2 regions of the Clostridium chauvoei genome follow, and region 2 is predicted to be linked to the other one. Evidence: riboswitches for the same ligand, from Rfam matches in the RefSeq annotation. Region 2 holds a riboswitch; the other holds the start of a gene.
The links. A riboswitch is a leader RNA that binds a small molecule or an ion and turns the genes downstream of it on or off. The one in region 2 is predicted to bind cobalamin.
Positions count from the first base shown of each region.

Region 1: another riboswitch for cobalamin. It lies ahead of BTM21_RS06970 (sirohydrochlorin cobaltochelatase); the one in region 2 lies ahead of cobT (nicotinate-nucleotide--dimethylbenzimidazole phosphoribosyltransferase).

Region 1 is NZ_CP018624.1:1,479,440-1,482,856, reverse strand. It holds gene feoB (ferrous iron transport protein B) at 1-1,131, shown strand, start outside; gene BTM21_RS13670 (PadR family transcriptional regulator) at 1,248-1,400, shown strand; gene BTM21_RS06975 (PTS lactose/cellobiose transporter subunit IIA) at 1,454-1,786, shown strand; cobalamin riboswitch at 1,836-2,026, shown strand; gene BTM21_RS06970 (sirohydrochlorin cobaltochelatase) at 2,205-3,062, shown strand; gene BTM21_RS06965 (cobyrinic acid a,c-diamide synthase CobB) at 3,031-3,417, shown strand, end outside.
Region 2 is NZ_CP018624.1:694,149-697,565, reverse strand. It holds gene BTM21_RS03170 (bifunctional adenosylcobinamide kinase/adenosylcobinamide-phosphate guanylyltransferase) at 1-266, opposite strand, end outside; gene BTM21_RS03165 (cob(I)yrinic acid a,c-diamide adenosyltransferase) at 263-793, opposite strand; gene cobT (nicotinate-nucleotide--dimethylbenzimidazole phosphoribosyltransferase) at 795-1,907, opposite strand; cobalamin riboswitch at 2,026-2,207, opposite strand; gene BTM21_RS13635 (hypothetical protein) at 2,563-2,733, shown strand; gene BTM21_RS14200 (GNAT family N-acetyltransferase) at 2,901-3,104, opposite strand; gene BTM21_RS03150 (hypothetical protein) at 3,116-3,417, opposite strand, start outside.

The sequences.
Region 1 (3,417 bases), 790 kb from region 2:
ATGCTAATCTTATACCAAATTACCTTTACTGTAGGAGCTGGAATTCAAGATTGGACAGATGTACTTATAGCTGATTTAGGGGAAAAGACAGTTGCTTTTTTAGAAACATCTGGCGCTCCAGATCTTTTACTTAGTTTTGTTGGAGATGCACTTTTTGCTGGAGTTGCCGCTGTTGTAGCATTTCTTCCGCTTATAATGGTAATGTATTTCTTAATAGGAGTACTTGAAGATAGTGGTTATATGGCAAGAGCAGCTTATGTTATGGATAGAGTTATGAGATCTATAGGACTTCATGGTAAAACATTCGTATCAATGCTTGTAAGTATAGGTTGTAACGTACCAGGTATTATGGCAACAAGAACTCTTGATAATAAAAAAGATAGAATGATAGCAATACTTATAAATCCATTTATATCCTGTGGAGCTAGATTACCAATATACGCAGTATTTATATCAGCATTCTTTGACAGTTATCAAGCCTTAATATTATTTGAATTATATGTAACAGGTTTAATAATTGCATTAATTGCAGGAAAGATATTTAGTAAAACAATATTTAAAGGTGATCCTTCACATTTTGTAATGGAATTACCTAGTTATAGAGTTCCTTCACTTAAAAATATTCTAATGCTTATGTGGGATAAAGCAGGAGCATTTATAAAAAGAGCAGGAGTTGTAATATTACCAGTAATGATAATTCTTTGGGTATTATCTACATTCCCATTAGGCTCAGAACAATATAGTGAAAATACATTATTAGGTATGATAGGAACTTCTATAGCACCATTGTTTAAATATGCAGGCTTTGGAACATGGCAAGCTTCAGTATCATTGATAACAGGTATTCTTGCAAAGGAAACTGTTGTTGGTACAATGGGCTTAATATATTCAGGAATATCTGAAGGGCCAGTATTAGTAAGCGCTGTACAAACAGTATTCACACCTCTTAGTGCCATGGCATTTATGGTAATGTCCCTTTTATATACACCTTGTTTAGTTGCCTTGGGAGCCATAAAAAGAGAAACAAACTCATGGAAGTGGACACTATTTACTGCAGTATATACTTTTTTAGTAGGCTTAGTAGCAGCTACTGTAGTCTATCAAATAGGTAGCTTATTAGGTTTCCAATAGTATAAAAAATGAGTCATAGAGTAATCTATGGCTTATTTTTATGTTTGAATTTATATTATTATATTAAACAATATGTTACTATATGTATAGTAATACCATGTAGTGGAAGAGTGTTAATGAGTAAAGAATTATTAAAAGGTATCATCAATATATTAATACTTTCAACCCTACCTATTAAAGATTCATATGGATACGAAATAGCAAAAACTATAAAAGAAAAAAGTAATAATGTTAATCATGCTAGTGATAGTATTAAAAAAAATTATTAGAAGAAAATAATATAGAAATATCAAATTATTCTGATATTTAGGAGGCTTGAAATATGAATGAAGAATTAATGGAAGTATCCTTTGGATTAATAGCAAATGCAGGGGAAGCAAAAGGTCTTGCTTTTGATGCAATAAGTAAAGCAAAAGAAGGAAATTTTGAAGGAGCTAAAAATTTAATTAAAAAATCTAGGGAAGAAATGCATAAGGCACATGAATTTCAAACAAAGCTTATAACAAAAGAAGCTTCAGGAGAAAAGGTGGAAATGAACGTATTATTAGTTCATGCACAAGATCATTTAATGAATGCTATGAATTTTCAACAATTAGCTGATGAGTTCATAAGTTTATATGAGAGAATAGAAAAAATAGAAAAGAATTTTAAATAAATTTCATTTATTGCAATGATATAACTAATACTGTATAATTAATGTAATTAAATATTGTAGATTTTAGGTTCTTGAAGGCGAAATCTTTTAAGATTAAAAGGGAAAGTGGTGAAAACCCACTACAGCCCCCGCTACTGTAAAAGCAGACAAATCTCTAAAATATCCACTGACTTTTAGTTGGGAAGGAGGAGAGGAGGATGAAGCTTAAGTCAGGAGACCTGCCTAAATTTCTGTGCTATCCTTCGGTGGGAAGATAATTAGCAAATAGACAATAATTAATTAGCCTTTAGACAGTCTTAATTTATGATACTAATGGTTTATTACTTATGTTTTTTGTTAGAAAATTTAAGCGTCCTCAAGAAGAGGGCGCTTTTTATATTTAAAAATTAAATTGGATAATTGAAAGGAATTTTATTTTATGAAAAAAGCAATATTAGTAGTAAGCTTTGGGACGAGTTATTTAGAAGTATTAGAAAAATCAATCCAAAAGGCGGAAAATCAAATAAAAGATCATTTTGATGGTTATGAAGTTTTTAGAGCATTTACAGCTCATAAAATTATAAAAAAACTAAAGATAAAAAATAATATATTTATAGATACTCCAGAGGAAGCTTTAGATAAATTATATAAAAGTGGATTTGAAGAGGTAATAATACAGCCACTACATATTATTCCAGGGGAAGAGTTTCAATATATTAAAAACGTTCAAGAAGCTTATATAAATAAATTTAAATCAATAAAGCTTGGAAGACCAATCTTCTATTATCAAGGAATAGAAGACTTACCTCAAGATTATTCAATATTTATAAATACTATAGAAGAAGTGTTTGAAAATAAGGAAGCAGTAGTAATGGTTGGACATGGAACAGCTCATTCAGCTAATGCAGTATATGGATGTCTTCAATCAGTGCTTCAAGATCATGGTTATGATAATGTTTTTGTTGGTACTGTAGAAGGATATCCAACCTTTGATATAGTACTAAACAGAATAAAAAAGAAAAATATTAAAGAAGTTACCTTAATGCCTCTTATGGTAGTTGCAGGAGATCATGCAATAAATGATATGGCATCTGATGAAGAGGATTCTTGGAAGTCTATGCTAGAGGCAGAGGGAATTAAGGTAAAGCTTCATATGAAAGGCTTAGGAGAATTAGAAAAGTTTAACAAGTTATATATAAAGAGAATTGAAGATATTATAGAAAACAGATATGTAGGTGCAGGCGAAACTAAAAAGGGGAAAGTAAATGAAAACAATAATAATTTCATCCAACTGTAGTGGTGGAGGTAAAACTACTTTTACCTTAGGTTTAATGAAAGCATTAAAAAATAGAAAATATAAAGTTCAAGGTTTTAAGACTGGTCCAGATTATATAGATACAGGATTCCATACTGAAATAACAGGACAAAGTTCTAGAAATTTAGATTTGCATCTTATGGGAGAAGACGGAGTTAAAGCAGGATTTTCAAGAGGAAAAGGCGATATAGCTGTAATAGAAGGGGCAATGGGGCTTTATGATGGAATGGGAATAACAGAAGAGGGCTCTACTTATAGCATATCAAAGACTTTAGATAATGCTCCAATATTATTAGTTATAACGCCCAAAGCTCAAAGTACAACTTTATGTGCAGAG
Region 2 (3,417 bases):
GAAGTTATGCTATCTATAAATAAAGTATCTTCTTTATTTATATTTGTTGAAATTTCTTCTATATTTCTTTGCTTTTCTATAGTTTCAAAACCATATCTCTCTCTGTCTTTCAAATGATTTTCTATCCTTTTTAAATCTTCTAAATCATATGGATTCATTGTAGCAATATAATATAATCTTCCTTTATTACTTTCTAGAGCTTTAGCTAAATTTTGACCATACATAGATTTACCACTCTTAGCTCCCCCAATTATTAAGAAAATCATTTTTCTATCCCTACTCTTGCAGATATTTTATGTTGCTCAAAGGGATGTTTAATTGGATTAATCTCAGAAACATAATGAGCTAAATCAACTAACCTCTTATCTGGATTCCTTCCTGTTAATACTACTTCTAAATTTTCAGGTTTATTTTCTAAAAATTCTATAACTCTATCTATTTCTAAAATTTCATAATTTAAAGCAGCCATGATTTCATCCATAATTAATAAATCATATTTTTCTTCTATAGCCTTTTTAGTAACCATCTCAAATCTTTTTCTATGTTCTTTAATAACTTCTCTCTTATCTTCTTCACTTAAATAGTTAAAAAATCTTTTCATAGGTACACCAAATAATACATCAAAGTTATCTAACTTAGCTATTGAATTTAGTTCACCTGTATCATTATCTTTTAAAAACTGAGTTAAAAGCACCTTATACCCTCTACCACAAGCTCTAACTCCTAATCCCATTGCTGCTGTTGTTTTTCCTTTTCCATTTCCACAATATATATGAATAAGTCCTAATTCCATTTTAATCCTCCTTAATTTCTACTATATAACTATCTTTACTTCTTACCGTTTCTAGATAACTTGGGTTTATTTTTGCCTCTTCAAAAGTTGCCATATTATTCATCATTGCACATGAATACTGAACTATTGAAAATGCTATAGGACAACCACTTCCTTCGCCTAATCTCATATCCAAATTAATCATTGAATCTAAATTTAACTCCTTCATAGCAATATTATATCCAATTTCCTTAGATAAATGAGACGGAATCAAATATTCTCTTATTAAAGGATTTAACCTTACCGCTGATAAAGCTGCAACAGAAGATATAAATCCATCTATAACAACTGGTATTTTGTAATGTGCTGCTCCTATAAACACACCTGTCATTGCAGCTATATCAAAACCTCCAACCTTTGATAATACATCTATTGGATTATCTTTATTAGGTTTATTTATATCTAAAGCTTTTTTTACTACACGCTTTTTTTTCTCAAAAGCTTCCTTAGTTACTCCAGCTCCTTTTCCTACAGCTTCCTTAACTTCACAGCCTGTTAACGCAATTAATACAGCACTACTTGTTGTGGTGTTTCCTATTCCCATTTCTCCTACACCTAAAATATCATAGCCTTTAGCATATGCTTTTTCCACCATCTCGATACCCACATTTATTGCATTAATACACTCTTCATAACTCATAGCAGCTTCTTTAGCTATATTGTTTGTGCCTTTTCTTATTTTTCTATTTATTGCACCATAAATTTTTTCGTCTGTATTAACACCTACATCTACTACAATTAAATCAGTATTATTTTCCTTTGCAAGAACAGCCACTCCAGTTAATCCCTTAGTAAAATTAATAGTTTGTGCTAACGTAACATATTGAGGTGCTGAAGCTACCCCTTCTTCTACTACGCCATTATCAGACGATAATACAATAATACATTTTTTATTTATACTATTTTTTAACTTACCAGTAATACCAGAAAGTTTTATTGCTATATCTTCTAGCTTTCCAAGACTTCCTAATGGTTTAGCTAAAGAATCCACTCTTACTCTAGCTTCTTTCATGATTTTTTCATCTAAAGGTTCTATTTCATTTATAAAATTCATTAATTTATTTCTACTATTCATTACATCACACCCATTTTATAATTATAAATAAAAAAACACCTTACTATTTGTAAGATGCTTGTATAAACTTAATAAAATATTTTATTATACAATACACCCTTCATACACCGTGAAGTTAATAGTGTTTAAAGTACAGGCAGGTATTCCGGCTTGAGAATCATAACCTTTTGTCTTAGTCTTCCCAAAATAAATATTCAGTGACTTTTAAGACTAGCTCCTCTCTTACGGCGGCGGGACCGCATAGGAATTAAACCTATTTCCCTTTTAATGTAATAAACAACCTCTACAGAAATTATTCCTCTTTTTGTTATAATATCTTATAATTTAGATATTATTTCTATATTTCATTATAACATAATCTAATAATACTTTTAACATTATTGCCTTAATTTTTCACTATTAATAAATGTCTAATGGAAACTTCGGAATTTATCGGGGAGTACAAGATCTGATTTATTTACAAACTGTAAGTTAAGAGTACTCAATCCATTAGTGATCAAGAGCTATTACCATTTATTTATTATGTATATTCCATAACCAATTATGGTATAATTTAAAAGTAATATTTGAAATACCGTAGAGGATGGCTACGGTGGTTGTACGTATTCCCACCTTGGGCTATTGATGATTTTCATCTTAGCTTAAGGGGGTGGTATTGGATATGATACTTACTTTGTTAATTCTTATAATATTTTTATTAATAGTTATACTAAAGGCTTTAAGTTCAAAAACTAAACTTTTAGAATTTGAACTTAACATAGGTATTAAATGTTTTAAATTAAGTTTTAAAACAAATGAAAAAAGCACTCCATCCGACCAAGAATAGTTGTGCTTTTTCATAATTAAAATTATTTAATTAAATCCAATAGCCCTAAAACTAAAAACGTTCTAAGGATTGCTTAGTGTTGACGCACTAAGCTTTTCTTATTTATATTATATCAAACTTTTATAAAAAATAAACATAAAAATTTCTTAATCCATATTTTTCAATTTCTATTTTTTATAATTACCTCCATTATTTAAATAATAGTAAATTTTATTATCAGTGGTTAGTTTATCCTTGAACCCACTTTTCTCAATTACTTTTTTAGATTGTATATTGTTAATAAAGTGAGAATAAACAATAGAGCTAATATGTTCATCATTAAATGAATACTGAATGATTTCGTTTATAGCTTCTATTGCTATACCTCTCACCCAAACTATTTTTATTTAACTAACGAATGTATCACGTTAATAATGGTCAATCCATAATTAACAAAGAAATTCTTTTGATCTTGCGAATAGGAATTTCTTTCTGCTATTGCTTCATCTGTGCTCATATTATTGAAAGATGCTTGTCTATTTGATATCTCAACAAATTTTTGATTTATCAAGTTATCTATATCAATATGACTAGATTTCAACTCGAAGGTAAAACTTGCAACAAATTCTCTTCTAACTGCATATCGAACGGTTCCATTATCATCACCTCCCTGAGCAATAATTCTATTTCTTATTTCTCCGTAAG